DNA from 2 places in the Vibrio tubiashii ATCC 19109 genome. Region 1 is predicted to be linked to the other one. Evidence: predicted binding sites of a transcription regulator. Region 1 holds the regulator's gene; the other holds the start of a gene.
The links. Region 1 encodes PurR, which represses purine synthesis genes. Its sites were predicted from a motif close to TNANGNAAACGTTTNCNTNA; they were not measured.

Region 1 (7,710 bases):
TGTATGTATCGGCCTAACGAGAGGTATGGCTCTTCTCTGCACAGTTGTCTTTCTAGTGCCAACACATCTTCATACTGGTAATCGCCCATGTACTCCATATTGCCTATGTAGTCACTAAAGCAGCGGATACCAGATTTGCCACAAATTGAAAAACCAGCGTCTTCAATCCACTGGTAGACCTCTTCAGGTTTTAAGCCTTTTTGCGGCTGTAATTTAAATCTTTTGCGATGCGGCATTCCGTCTAATACATGAGGAATGTTGCCGCACACGACATTCTTGTAGACCAAACCATGGTGGTTATAGAACATAATAGAAGCCATACCACCCGGCTTTACTTGTTCTAGTACTTTCTCTAGCGCAGGTTTAGGATCTGCTAACCACTCCATCACCGCATGAAACAGGACCACATCCACTTGGGATTCTAGGTGCTGGTCAAGCGATTGGACTGGCGAATGAATGAAGCGATACTGCTCAAGCAGGCCATTTATTGCAATATCCTGCTCTGCCAATAGCAACATTTCAGAAGATAGATCACATAACGCGACATGATGTCCGAGCTTAGCTAGCTTTTGCGACATTTGTGCCAAACCGCCACCCGCATCTAGCACATTGAGTTGCTGATTTGCCCCATCAACAGTATTAAGTATCTGTTGAAGATCTTCCCAAACAATGACTTGGCGAATCTCTCCTTTGTCAGAACCGTAAATATTTTTTGCAAATTTGTGGGCAATATCGTCGAAATTGCGGTCTTCAGTCACAGCAGCTTAGGTTATCATGTCTAATCGTGCTGCTATTCTGTCATAAGAAAAGCAGGAATAAAGAGGCTTTCTCTTAAATTATAATCAATTGATGTTTTTTCGGACTATTTAGTATGTTTGAGCTGAAAAAAGTTGTGTCTTCTCTACTTATGCCGCTTCCCGCGATGCTAATCATCGGTCTATTCGGCTTAATGTTGATCATGTTTACCCGTAAACAGAAGACAGGCTGCTTTGTTGTTCTATTCTCTTTCATCGGTATCTTCCTCATCGCTTTTCAACCCGTTTCTTCTCGTTTGTTGATGCCGCTTGAACGCCAATACTCGGCCTTTTTTCCGGTCGACCAATCGATCGATTACGTTATGGTGCTCGGCAGTGGTCATGTCGTAGACGATAAGATCCCGCCCACTTCTGAATTAAGCCGAACCGGTTTGATGCGCCTTGCCGAAGGTATTCGCATCATGCGAATTTACCCTGGGTCTAAATTGATTTTGTCTGGCTATGCGGGCGGCTCTGAAGTGAGCAATGCCCGTATGATGGCGAAAGTGGCTCTCGCCCTTGGCGTCTCGAAATCTGACATTATTCTGTTAGAAACCGCCAAAGATACTTGGGAAGAAGCTCGACAAGCGGCAGCATTCGTTAATACCAAAAAGCTGGTTGTTGTAACGTCAGCCAGTCATATGGAGCGTGCTCTGAATGAATTCTACTCGGCAGGATTAAAGCCGTACCCTGCACCTACCAATTACCTTGCGCATGATAAAGTTACACAAGCATGGGCTAAATACACACCTAAAGCGGTGTATTTGGAGCAAACCGAGCGTTATTGGCACGAAACCTTAGGTCAAATTTGGCAAACGCTTAGGAATTGGGCGTCAGATTATGAAGAGCAAGCGCTGCAAGCTTCTGAAAGCAAAGTTTGATACCAAGTAAACTATGAATCCTAGATAGAAAAATACCGAGTCAAGCCTCGGTATTTTTATGTCTGTTGACGCGGTAACATTTAGTCACCTGCAAACATATAGCCTTCGCCATGAACGGTGACAAAAATTTGTGGATTCTTTGGATCGAATTCCATTTTTGCTCGCATGCGACGAATCAAGACATCAATTGTGCGATCGTTTGGTGCATCAACACGGTGGCTGATCATATTTAAGATACGTTCACGGCTGAGAACCTGATTCGGATAAGAGGATAAAGCCACTAGCAGTTCATATTCTGCTTTAGTCAGCTTAACCGGCTCACCGTTACGACTCAGTGCACGGCGCTGAACGTCAAACGTCCACTCACCAAAGCGAACAACATTATCATCTTGCTTCGCTGCGCTGTCAGAGCCTGACGAGTTACGTGCAGCGGAAATTCGCCACAGTAAATTCTTAACTCGAACCAATAGCTCGCGTAATTCAAAAGGTTTAGTGACATAGTCATCGGCGCCCATTTCAAGGCCAACGATTTTGTCGATGCTGTCCGTGCGTCCTGTTACCAGGATAATTCCAATGTCTGATTGACTGCGAAGTTCGCGAGTTAGCATTAATCCATCTTCACCGGGTAGATTAATATCCAACATCACCAAATCAATCGCGTTGCTTTGTAGCATGTCTCGCATCTGCTCGCCGCTTTCTGCTTCGCTGACTTGGTAACCTTCATTCTGAAAGTAGCCAACGAGCTTGCTGCGAGTCACTACGTCGTCTTCTACTACTAGTACGTGATAACTCATCTGCACCACTTAATTTGCATTGGGAATAGTTCTATCATTTATTCTATTCATAAATAGTAACATTTCTAGTATTTATCACTTTAAAAACGAGAAAGATGATTTTTTATTGATTCAAGACAAAACCGCCGCCTTTGTTAATAAATGCTCATAATTCGTCTTTTATTGTCACGTAAGCCATTACCGCTATTCATTTTTATTAGTTACACTAATAGGTAGTTATTTTGGGAGTGATACCTAATGCAAGAAATCAAAGCATTCAACGAGAAACGTGCGGAAATCTATTGGTGGCTTTCAAGCCTTTACGCCAAAGAATTAACGGAAGAGAACCTTGAACAGTACCATTCAGCTCAAATCCGCTCTTTCCTTACTGGCCTTGGCGAGAATGCCGATCTAAAGCCGTCGATTGATCGTGTCATTGATGCACTCAATCGCCTTATCGATCGCGAAGATGCACAACTAGAGCTTGCCGCTGATTTTTGTGATCTATTTTTGAAGTCTGATCGCGACTCTGCACTACCTTACGCTTCAATGTACATTGGAGAGACTGGCCTGCTTAACGACAAACCAGCGAAAGAGATGGAAGCGTTAATGCTAGAGCATGGTGTTGCTGTCGATGAAGGCTTAAATGAACCTGCTGACCATATTGCCATTGAGCTGGATTTTCTCGGCAACCTCATCATTCGCTCTAATGAGCTTGAGCAAGAGCGTCATATTGAAGAAGCACTGATCGAGCAAGAGGGCTTCATTCGTCAGCACCTTCTAAGTTGGACCCCTAAGTTTTCAGCTAAGTGTCAAACACTCGATGAGTTCGGTTTTTACTCGGCGATCGCTTCTCTCACAGTGGCATTCTTAGAGTTAGATTGCACATACTTAATCGGTGAATAGAGTCTGACAATGTGAACTGACACAGGTCAGTTCGAAGAAATGTGTTTGCCCTAAGTCGGATTGCGGTCTAAAATCGTGACCGCAAACGATAAAAATGAACTATTCAAATACAAACCGCTAAATAAGAGCGGTTTTTGTGTTTCTGATACTTTCTGCCAACTTATTCTAAACTGAATATATTCTCGTGGCAGTCATCGACAGGACAAAATTTATGGCCACTATTAAAGACGTTGCTCGCCTTGCTGGTGTTTCAACAACCACTGTGTCTCACGTGATTAACAAAACACGCTTTGTTGCCGAAGCGACACAAGAAAAAGTGATGGAAGCGGTAACCGAGCTTAATTATGCACCGAGTGCAGTTGCTCGTAGTCTTAAGTGCAACACTACTCGTACAATCGGTATGTTAGTGACACAATCGACGAACCTATTTTTCTCAGAAGTTATCGACGGCGTAGAAAGCTACTGTTACCGCCAAGGTTACACCTTGATTCTGTGTAATACAGGCGGCATCTATGAAAAACAACGCGACTACATTCGCATGTTGGCTGAAAAGCGTGTAGATGGCATCCTAGTGATGTGTTCAGATCTGACTGAAGAGCTGAGCGAAATGCTTGATCGCCACAAAGATATTCCAAAAGTAGTTATGGATTGGGGCCCAGAGAGTTCTCAAGCAGATAAGATCATCGATAACTCAGAAGAAGGCGGCTACTTAGCAACCAAATACCTAATTGAACGTGGTCACACTGACATTGCTTGTTTAAGTGGTCACTTCGAAAAAGCAGCATGTGTTGAGCGTATTAGTGGCTTTAAGCGTGCCATGGCCGAAGCGGAACTACCGGTAAATGAAGATTGGATTCTTGAAGGTAACTTCGAATGTGATACAGCGGTATTGGCGGCAGATAAAATTGTTGCAATGGATAAAAAGCCAACAGCCGTGTTCTGTTTTAATGACACCATGGCACTTGGTTTAATGAGCCGCCTGCAACAAAAAGGCATTCAAATCCCACAAGATATTTCCGTAATTGGTTACGATAATATTGAACTGGCCGAGTACTTCTCTCCGCCGTTAACAACGGTTCACCAACCAAAACGTCGTGTTGGTAAGAATGCCTTTGAAATTCTTCTTGAGCGAATTAAAGACAAAGAGCACGAAAAACGCGTGTTTGAGATGCACCCAGAGATTGTTGAGCGTAATACCGTTCGTAATCTAAATAAATAACCTTAACTCAGACGCTTAGCTAGTAGCCGTACTATTGGCTAAGCGTATATCTCCCCTCTATTTATTGAACCAATGTCACATTTATCCTATACAAACGTGATGTTCTGCGCAGAATTTATTTATTCTTAAAGTGTTCGATTAATGCCACGAACAGGGCAAACCATTCCGAAAGGATGGGACGCAAAGCCTCCGGCCTTAAACAATTTATTGTCTGGTAGCGGGGTTGCCGATGGCGAATATGCAAACTGTCATACCGCTTTTACTTGCACTCGTATGACACCTTACTGACAATGTCTCTGCATAATTTTGCTAATCTCTCGGACCTGCATTGGTGGCGTATACTTATACACCGAGAAAACACAGCATGGATAAACCAATACTAAAAGACTCAATGCGTTTATTTGAGCAGTTAGGACATATCAAGTCTCGCTCAATGTTTGGTGGCTTTGGCATTTTTGCTGATGACACTATGTTCGCACTTGTCGTCAACGATAAGCTTCACGTACGCGCGGACGCGGCTCTCGCTAAACAATTTAAGTCTCAAGGGCTAGAACCTTACGTATACAAAAAACGCGGCTTTCCCGTCGTGACAAAGTATTTTGCGCTTTGTGATGACTGGGCAGCAGACGCAGGTAAAACGTTAAAGATTGCTAGCGTCGCGTTAAAAGCCGCAAACCAAGAGAAACAATGCCAATCGCAGGCGAAACCGAATCGCTTGAAGGATCTTCCTAATTTAAGGCTAGCGACAGAACGCATGCTTAAGAAAGCAGGCATAGACACTGTCGAAAACTTAGAAGAGGTGGGCGCCGTACACGCTTTTAAGGCTATCCAGTCTACACACTCTGCCGATGTTAACATCGAACTTCTCTGGGCTTTAGAAGGTGCTATTAAAGGCACGCACTGGTCGGTTATCCCACAAAGCCGACGTCAGGAACTGTTAACGCAAGTTAGCTAATCTAAAACAATATATCTAGAAGAAGTCAGCCTTAGTGCTGACTTTTTTATTGTTTTTTATCTGCCACCTTGAAATTTGTCGCTTGCTTTCCCTGTCTTGTCTAGTAACACTAATATTTGATATCCATGAAATTAAATGGAGCTGCTCAACATGAATAAAAAGATCATCCTAGGAATTGTTTTCGTCGCATTGATTGTTTTACTTGGCGTCAATTTTGGCCAGTATCTCACGCTAGACAATGCCAAAGCCCAGCAAGCTGAGCTTGCGGCATTTATTGCTGACAACTTTACTATCGCCGCGGCGAGCTATTTTATCGCCTATGTTGCCATCACCGCTTTTTCGATTCCTGGCGCTGCGGTCGTGACTCTTTTGGGTGCTGCCCTTTTCGGTTTCTGGACAAGCTTACTGCTGGTTTCTTTCGCTAGCACCATAGGTGCAACACTCGCATTTTTGAGCAGCCGATACTTATTGCGTGATTGGGTACAAAGCAAATTTGGTGAAAAGCTCAATGCCATCAACCAAGGCGTTGAAAAAGATGGCGCATTTTATCTGTTCTCACTGAGATTAATTCCAGTGTTCCCATTCTTCCTCATCAACTTGTTAATGGGTTTAACACCTATCGCGACGGCTCGATTCTATTTGGTGAGTCAACTCGGTATGTTGCCAGGAACTGCGGTTTACCTGAATGCTGGTACTCAACTGGCTCAAATAGACAGCTTGTCGGGTATCGTATCTCCAACCGTTTTAGCCTCTTTTGCACTTCTCGGCTTATTCCCTGTCATTGCAAAATGGATTATGGCTAAAATTAAGAGCTCCCCTTCAACATCAAATGGAAATGCTTAATGAGGATCTATTCCGCATCGACGCCTACCGAAGCTCACATTGTTTGTGAGCTTCTTAAGTCTCAACAGATTGACTGTGAAGTTCGCGGTGAAGGCGTGTTTGGGCTCCAAGGTGAAATACCTTTTGGCGAGAGTAGCGAACCTTATGTCTGGTTACTTGACCCAGAACAAGCCAAGCATGCCAATACGGTTATCGAACAATTTAACAATGCAGATGTTGGCAGTAATTGGCTTTGTAACCAATGCGGGGAAATGAACGAGCCTCAATTTGGCGCATGTTGGCAATGCGGACAAGCAGCACCTTAACCGATTTTAGGCGCTTCAATTTGCTGCTGAATAAATGAAATTGAATGGTGATTGAACTCTTCTGGTCGCTCGACGTTACATACATGGCCGCAATCGGCAATCTCAAGTAACTTACTTTTACGATGTGCTGCGACCATCTCTTTCACAGGTTGAATAAACATATAGTCTTTCTCACCCATCAAATAGAGCGTTGGGATTGGCAGTTCTCTATCCTTAAAATACTTCATCAGTGGGTTAACTTCCGAAGTGAGAATAAACCAACGCTTAAACTCTTTCTGGCAAAGCTTCTTTGCTTCGCGGATAAATAAGTGCCTTGATTCCCTCTGAGTACGCTGCGGCATCACAATATAAGCAAAAAGGCTGTATAACCACATATAAGGGATAACGTGTTTGCACATGCCACCTAGCCTAACCAATATCTGCGAACGGACGTTAAATCGCGTTACAGCGCCACCTAGCACCATCGACTTGACTCTATCTGTTGCAAGTTCCGCTAGGTTTCGAACAATTATCGTGCCGAGAGACATACCAACAAAATGAGCCGAACGTATCTTTAAGTGATCAAGCACCTTAAGAATGTCCATTGTCACCGCTTGAAACGTATAGCGGTTTGCCATTAGCTCTTTGATCAATTGATTCGACTTACCGTGACCACGAAGATCGATAAGTAATAGATTAAAATGCTGTTTATACGCTTTGATTTGCTTAAACCAAATTGAGGAACTTCCCCCTGCGCCATGCACAAAGACTACCCATTCATCACTTGTGGGATGGGTAAAGGTTTTGTGAAATAGCAAGGTATCACTCATATCGAAAAGGGTTTACTCAGCAATAAAATTGGTTACGGAGAGTACCATAAACATAGGGGGATTTACGTCAATTTACCTCAATTCTTAATTATTCTTTTATTAAAAGTGTAAGTAACCATCAAAAAAGGCGCCCTCAAGACGCCTAGTTTCATATTAGCTTTTGTTCAACGCACTGTGATACAAGGATAGATATTCATCTGCCGATTTGTTCCAACAGAAATTTTG
Region 2 (7,710 bases), on a different replicon from region 1:
GCTTTGATTGACCAAGCATTCTACACTCTAGAGCGTGATGGACTAAACGCTCTTGTCACCACTTACCACCAGAAATATGGCTTGGCGAACCCATTTGTCCACTGGGCTGGCTTTGATCTAGAACTGCTAGAGGCTTGCATCAAGCACATTCCAAACCATATGGCGCTGTCCCTGTTTAAAGTGATGCTAAAAGATCTCAAACTCTACCGTAGTGGCATGCCTGATCTCATTCTCTTCAAACAAGGTCAGTTTGAATGGGTTGAAGTCAAAGGACCTGGAGATAAACTGCAAGATAATCAATGGCGTTGGTTTAAGCACTTTATTGAACTTAAGGTTCCATTCTCTGTCGCCTATGTCAAAGAGGCTCTCTACTCCGCAAACTCAGAGAAGAACATCACTTGATTTCGCCCTTTTGACTTAGCTTTAAATAGCGCTCGATCCGCTTCGTCAAACAGAGCGGTGTGAGGCAAGTTGATTCGTCCGTCCCACAACGCACCACCGATACTTACAGTAACAAAATCACAATCGGCATGAGCATGAGGTATTTCTAGTTTCTCAACCTCATTGCGCAATGCTTCGGCAACTTTTTTAGCCTCTTCAATCGTGGTGTTACGCAGAATAAAGGCAAACTCTTCACCCCCTATTCGCGCGAACACATCTCTTTTCCTGATCGTAATTCGGCTTAATGCCTGACAAATATTTTGTAAGCAGTAGTCACCAAGTTGATGCCCATAGTGGTCGTTATACTGTTTGAAATAATCAATATCCAAAATCAACAAAGCAAAATCTTCGTCCCGCTCGTGACTCTGACTCATGGTGTTTTCCATCGCCTGTTCGTAAACTCTGCGATTAGCAATCCCTGTTAGTGGATCTAGGCTCGCCATACGTAACAGTTCTTGTTCTTTCTTTCGAAAATGCTTGTTGGTGCTATCCAGCAAATAGTTATAGGTCATAGAAAGATTGGAATAACTTGAGCCGTGGTCAACTTCAAGATGCTTCTCTTCATCATGGTTTTTGACTACGCGATCAAACTGTTCCATTAAATCAATCAGCTCATCCTTCATACCATGCTCACCAAAGTTAAGCCCTATGGTTTCGGTTTGAGCCGACACGCGAAGAGGATGAAAATGGTTGATGAGTTTAAGTAGTGGGTAGCTCACCCCAACCACCCAAAGAGCGGTAGATGCGATACCCATCAACTGTATTAATAGCTGGTCCATTTGACTAGCGGCATTAAGCTGATCTACTGGAGCAAACAGCGCAACCGCAAGAGTACCCCACACTCCACCACCCAAGTGAACAGGGACGGCTGACACCACATCATCTAATCGCAGTTTTTCTAATACACTCACCAGTATCACGCTGATACATCCGCCAACCGCACCAATGGCAACAGCGCCAGCTAAGTTAGCAATATTGGCACTTGCAGAGATAGACACGAGACCGGCTAAAAGCCCATTTAATATGTAGCGCGTACCTCGCATTGAGTGGATATTCCAAGACAACAATAAGGCACTAAAACCGCCGGTACAGGCTGATATCGCCGTATTGGAAAATATCTTTGCTAGGTTTTCATCAGGATGGATCACGCTACCGCCATTGAAGCCGAACCAACCAATAAATAGTAGAAAAGTACCAAGCGCAGAAAGTGGCAAGTTTTGACTGTACATTTCTCTTGGCTTGCCATCCTCGGTAAAGCGACCTAAACGCGCACCGACTACAACAATGGCGACCAAAGCAATCCATCCACCTACCGAATGAACGACTGTAGAACCTGCAAAATCCATGAAGCCGCGTTCTGCGAGCCACCCCATTCCTGTCGACTTAATGTGGGTACCATTCCAAATCCAATGACCGACGACAGGAAACAACAAGGTCGCGGTAATTAATGAGCTGATTAGATAACCTGAGAACCGCATCCGTTCGGCTACCGCACCTGAGAGAATGGTCGCTGCAGTACCACAAAACATCATTTGGAATAGAAAGAATGCGAGGATCAGTGGCACGGTTTGTTCTGACAAGACAAACAAGTCCGTCCCTATCCACCCGTTCCAGCTTTCCCCATACATAAAGCCAAAACCGATTAACCAATAAAACAGGCCACTGACACAGAAATCGGCAACATTTTTGAGCGAGACATTAATGTTGTTTTTATTTCGAACCAGACCACTTTCAAAGCAAGTAAAACCCGGCTGCATCAGAAGAACTAATGCAGTACACAACAGAATCCAGGTAATGCTTATCGTCTCGCTTTCGATCATAGCTATGCCCAAAAAGCTGGTCGGTTATACCTTTAGTATTATCCGAGCATAGTTAAGTGACCGAGAATTCTCCACTTTTCTCTAAGGTATTGCCTTTTAAACTAATCGAAATGAATGAGCGAACGAACAAAGACTAAAACTAAAGGGCGATATATACACCCTTTAGTGTTTAATTGGATTTGTATTCAAGACGTCTCAAGCTTCTACCACGTAAACTTTCTCACCACTTTGCTTTAAATTGGCAATAACACCTTTACGAGTCAGATTATTTTCTTGCAGAAATGCGGCCAGATCTTCGGTAATTCTTCCAATAGTTCGCACTTCAAAGCATTGTTGGCCTTTACGAATCATATAAGAATCCGCTTTCTTCTCACTCTGTTCAATTTTATCAAAAAGATATTCTTTACTGATTCCAGCATCTTTGAGTAACTGATAAGCCACTTCCAGTACGGCTTCGCTATTAGCCTCAATCAACTCATCACAAGCGGTATTAAACTCTTTTCTCACCTGTTCAATCGTTTCATTGTCAGAGTTTTCAAGTAACATTTTAAAGTGCTTACTTTTATATGAAACTATACTTGGAATTTCAGGTATACAACCACCTTCTTTGGCGATTATATCAACAGAGCTAGGGGAACGATTATCAACACTCACAATTATTCAACTTACAAAACTATATTGTATTACATTAAACAATTTAAAATTCTTTCAGTCAAAACTATTAAAATTTGAAGTCATTTATCGGTATTGCGGTGCGAGTCATTGTTGACTTAATCAGGAGCGAAATACGACAGCCCGTAATCTAAAACCAATCATTTTCTTTGTCATTTTTATCAATTGGGCAAAAGTATTATTTGCCATTATTGAAGCCATCTGCTGCAATTAGTCCATTGAATAGTCAGTACAAGTATCCAGATGAATTTACGTACATTTTTGATGATGGCAGTGGTATTAACGTTCGCCGGCTGTGCCACTTATGCTGGGCTAAATTACGACCAGTTATTTGGCGAACCTAACGTGCAGGAGCGCCGCACTGATGTGGATAGCGCAGAAAGTGATTCCTTCCTTACTGAGGTTAAACCCATTATCGATAAACGCTGTGTTGTCTGCCACGCTTGTTACGATGCCCCATGCCAACTGAAAATGTCATCGGTTGAAGGGATCGACCGCGGTTCAAGTAAAGAACTCATCTATCAAGGGACTCGCCTAACAGCTGCCACACCTCATCGACTATTTGAGGATGCTCAAACAACTCAAGAGTGGCGCGATCTTGGTTTTAGCCCTGTCCTCAATGAACGTGTACAAAATCCAACCGCCAACTTAGAAGCCGGGCTGATTGCTCGCATGCTGATGCAAAAAGAGGCTCACCCGCTGCCAGATCAAACTCAACTCGAAGGCTTCGATTTTTCAATTGACCGCTCTCAAGTATGTCCGACGATTGAAGAGTATGACCAGTACTTACAGGACTACCCGACTTGGGGTATGCCTTATGGGATGCCCAACTTAGATACCAACGAATACTCCACACTGATCAGTTGGCTACAAGATGGTGCGATAATGAATCAGCCGCTGCCTTTAACGCCAGCGCAAGCACAGCTAGTGAGCGAATACGAAACATTGCTCAACAAAAGTTCTCGTAAGGTTCAGCTTGCTGCTCGTTACATCTACGAACATCTGTTTTTGTCGCACTTATATTTTTCCGACTTAAACGAACAGCAGCCACGCTTCTTTACCTTAGTGCGCTCTACGACTCCACCAGGCCAACCTGTGAGGCGCATTGCGACTCGCCGACCGTATGATGATCCGGGCGTTTCTCGCGTTTATTACCGATTGATTCCAGAGCAAGGCACCATTGTTGATAAAACTCATATGCCATTTGCCTTGAATGAAGAGCGAATCAATGATTGGAAAGAGTGGTTTATCGACGCGGATTACGATGTTGCGAGGCTTCCAGACTATACCCCTGAAGTTGCCGCAAACCCGATGACGGCGTTTATTGATATACCAGTTAAAGCGCGCTTCAAGTTTATGCTCGACAACTCGCAAAACACGATTAATGCCTTTATCAAAGGGCCGGTTTGTCGTGGGCAATTGGCGCTAAATGTCATCAATGACCGCTTCTGGGTGTTCTTTCTAGACCCAGACAAAGCAGATATTCCTGAAGTGAACGAGTTTTATCACGCGCAAGCAGACAACTTAAAACTGCCTGGTGAACTTGAAAGCAATACCTTACCCGTGACGAACTGGGTATCTTACTCAAGGCAGCAAGCGCGTTATTTACAAGCAAAGTCTGACTTTATCAATCAGTGGTTTGAAGGCGGTAAGCATCTAACCACCGATGTCATTTGGACGGGAGAAGGAACCAATCAGAACGCAGCCCTTACGGTATTCAGGCACTTCGATAGTGCTTCTGTTGTTCAGGGCTTAGTCGGTACTCCCCCAAAAACCGCTTGGGTGTTGGACTATGCTCTCATCGAGCGTATCCACTATTTACTAGTGGCTGGGTTCGATGTGTACGGTAACTTCGGCCATCAGTTAATGACGCGAATGTTTATGGACTTCTTGCGCCTTGAAGGCGAAAGTAATTTCGTTGCCCTCTTACCTAGAGAAATGCGCCACAAAGAACACTCTAGCTGGTACAAAGACCAAAGCGCTCAGCTTAGTGACTTTTTACAACGTAACGTTAAGCCGTTTGACCAACCGACACAAGTGCCGTACCAGACAGACGATCCAAAAGCTGAGCTATACGATATTTTGCAGACTCAACTTGCTCCAGTACTGACTAACCGCTTCAAAATCGAGCAAACGGGAATGAAACTGGAAAATGAGCAGTTGCTACGCAGTATCGATAATATCAAAGGCAAAGGGCTTATTTATCTGCCTCAGATAATGATGTTAATGATTGAGTCTGATAGCGGTAAAGATCAGCTCTACACCTTGCTGCACAATAATGCTCATACCAACATTTCCAGTCTATTTGATGAAGAGAGTAACCGCGATCCAGCCAATGATGATCTTACTTTGGTTCGTGGAGTGATCGGTAGTTACCCTGCTGCGTATCTATCCCTTAAAGAACAGCAAGTGCCAAAACTGGTCGAAATGTTGAAAAATATTTCGAGCGAAGAAGATTACGTTAAGCTGTTGGATACCTTTGCAATTCGTCGTAGTTCTGACCAATTTTGGCCGTTTAGCGACAGAGTTCATGCATGGTATCAAGAGGATCAACCTATCGAATTTGGCCTGCTTGACTACAATAGATTTGAGAATAGGTAGAACCGTTCAACTGCGCATGACACGCTCAGGGAGGTGACTATGGGTATCAATGACAGCATTAGAGCTTTGGAACAACAAATTTATGTTGCCTGCTCAGAAGGTGACTACGACACCGTACAGATGCTTGAACATCAGCTTGATAGCCTTAGGAACAAGGCTGAACATCCGTTTGATGATGATCCTTATGCTCCTGAAGGGAAAATAATCCCTGAAGATGACTGGTACTAACGAAAACGCCCCATCGTAATTTACATGGGGCTTTCTTTTGCCCATCGCCCATGACACACGTATAATCCACTCTTCTACAATCAGAGCTTTACAAAGCAAATTTAATCGCTATTATTTGCACGCAAACGATTGCCTCACTTTTTATGTGTCTATTTTGAGGGTTTTATGCTGTCTGATATTGAGATCTGTCGCGAGACAAAACTACACCCAATTTCTCAAGTTGCTGAGCGTGCCGGTTTGCATGCCAACGAGTTCCATAGCCAAGGAAAACACAAGGCTAAAGTAAGTTTGCACAGTCTCAAACGTCTGCAGGAAAACTCAACTGGCAAGCTTATTCTGGTTACCGCGATTACGCCAACGCCACTTGGCGAAGGTAAAACAGTGACGACGATTGGTCTGTCTCAGGGCATTGCCAAACTCAAACGTTCAGTCTTGGCATGTATACGCCAACCTTCAATGGGCCCTGTATTTGGAGTCAAAGGTGGCGCGGCAGGCGGCGGTTACTCTCAGGTGGCTCCAATGGAAGAGTTAAACCTGCACCTTACAGGTGATATTCATGCGGTTACCGCAGCGCACAACTTAGCCGCAGCGGCCATAGATGCTCGTATCTATCACGAGCAACGTCAAGGCTATAAAGACTTTGAACAGCGCAGTGGTTTGACTGCTCTCAAAATCGACCCTCAGCGCGTTGTTTGGAAGCGTGTCATGGACCACAATGACCGAGCATTGCGCATGGTTACTGTCGGTCAAAATGAAGCCAATAAAACGATTAATGGCTTCGAACGCCAAGATGGATTTGATATCTCAGCCGCTTCTGAGCTTATGGCGATTCTTGCTCTCGCTTCTGATTTAAAAGACCTTCGAGCTCGTATTGGCCGTATAGTTGTTGCTTACAACATCGAAGGCAAACCTATCACCACGGAAGATTTGCAGGTCGCAGGCGCCATGGCCGTCAGCATGAAAGAAGCGATTGAGCCAACCTTGATGCAAACCTTAGAAGGCGTTCCAACGCTTATCCACGCAGGCCCGTTTGCTAATATTGCTCATGGTAACTCATCGATAATCGCTGACAACATCGCGACAAAACTGTGTGATTACACCGTCACTGAAGGTGGATTTGGTTCAGATATGGGGTTCGAGAAAGCGTGTAATATCAAAGCTCAAATGTCAGATAAATCACCCGATTGTGCTGTGATAGTGGCTACACTGCGCGGCCTCAAAGCGAACTCTGGGCACTACGATCTAAAACCAGGTCAAACGATACCTGATTCGCTATTTGAAAATGACGAGAGCGCCCTCATTGCAGGCTTCGAAAACCTAAAATGGCATATTAACAACGTCAACAAGTACGGTGTGCCTGCGGTCGTTGCGATCAACCGCTTCCCGCAAGATAGTGACCAAGAACTTCAAGCGCTAAAAGCTATGATTGAAGCGTTACCAAATGATGTCGAAGTCGCTATCAGCGAAGGGTTCGCTAGAGGTGGCGAAGGGACACTAGAGCTAGCAAAGAAAGTCGTTGCTCAATGTGACAAAACAGCTCACTTCAAGCCGCTGTATCAATTTAGCCAAACAACCGAAGAGAAGTTAATGGCTGTGGCTGAAGCAGGTTATGGCGCATGTGGTATCACTCTTAGTTACCAAGCAAGAAAACAACTTGATGAGTTAAAACAGCATGGCTTCGACAACTTAGCGGTTTGCCTTGCAAAAACACCACTGTCTATTTCCACCAATGGCAGCATTAAAGGTGCGCCTTCTGGCTTCGATGTGCCAATCCGTGAGTTACGACTGTGTGCGGGTGCGGGCTTTGTCTACGCGCTGTGTGGCAACGTAATGACGATGCCGGGCTTACCAGAGAGGCCTGCGTTTATGAATCTCGATCTCGATGACGAAGGCAATATTATTGGCTTAAGCTAACCGCGATTGACCAACGAATTCTCGAAGAGGCTAA

Region 2: the regulator PurR is predicted to act here: its motif matches at 5,880-5,899, upstream of IX91_RS20545 (formate--tetrahydrofolate ligase).

What each region holds. Positions count from the first base shown of each region.
Region 1 covers NZ_CP009354.1:1,134,734-1,142,443, reverse strand. The annotation lists gene cmoM (tRNA uridine 5-oxyacetic acid(34) methyltransferase CmoM) at 1-758, opposite strand, end outside; gene elyC (envelope biogenesis factor ElyC) at 872-1,675, shown strand; gene torR (two-component system response regulator TorR) at 1,756-2,469, opposite strand; gene torD (molecular chaperone TorD) at 2,707-3,354, shown strand; gene purR (HTH-type transcriptional repressor PurR) at 3,566-4,573, shown strand; cyclic di-GMP riboswitch class I at 4,718-4,804, shown strand; gene IX91_RS05180 (TfoX/Sxy family DNA transformation protein) at 4,938-5,528, shown strand; gene IX91_RS05175 (TVP38/TMEM64 family protein) at 5,679-6,371, shown strand; gene IX91_RS05170 (putative signal transducing protein) at 6,371-6,676, shown strand; gene IX91_RS05165 (alpha/beta fold hydrolase) at 6,673-7,485, opposite strand; gene glgA (glycogen synthase GlgA) at 7,639-7,710, opposite strand, start outside.
Region 2 covers NZ_CP009355.1:1,194,257-1,201,966, forward strand. The annotation lists gene IX91_RS20520 (VRR-NUC domain-containing protein) at 1-402, shown strand, start outside; gene amt (ammonium transporter) at 369-2,261, opposite strand; gene IX91_RS20530 (hypothetical protein) at 2,457-2,915, opposite strand; gene IX91_RS20535 (fatty acid cis/trans isomerase) at 3,177-5,534, shown strand; gene IX91_RS20540 (hypothetical protein) at 5,574-5,762, shown strand; gene IX91_RS20545 (formate--tetrahydrofolate ligase) at 5,928-7,676, shown strand.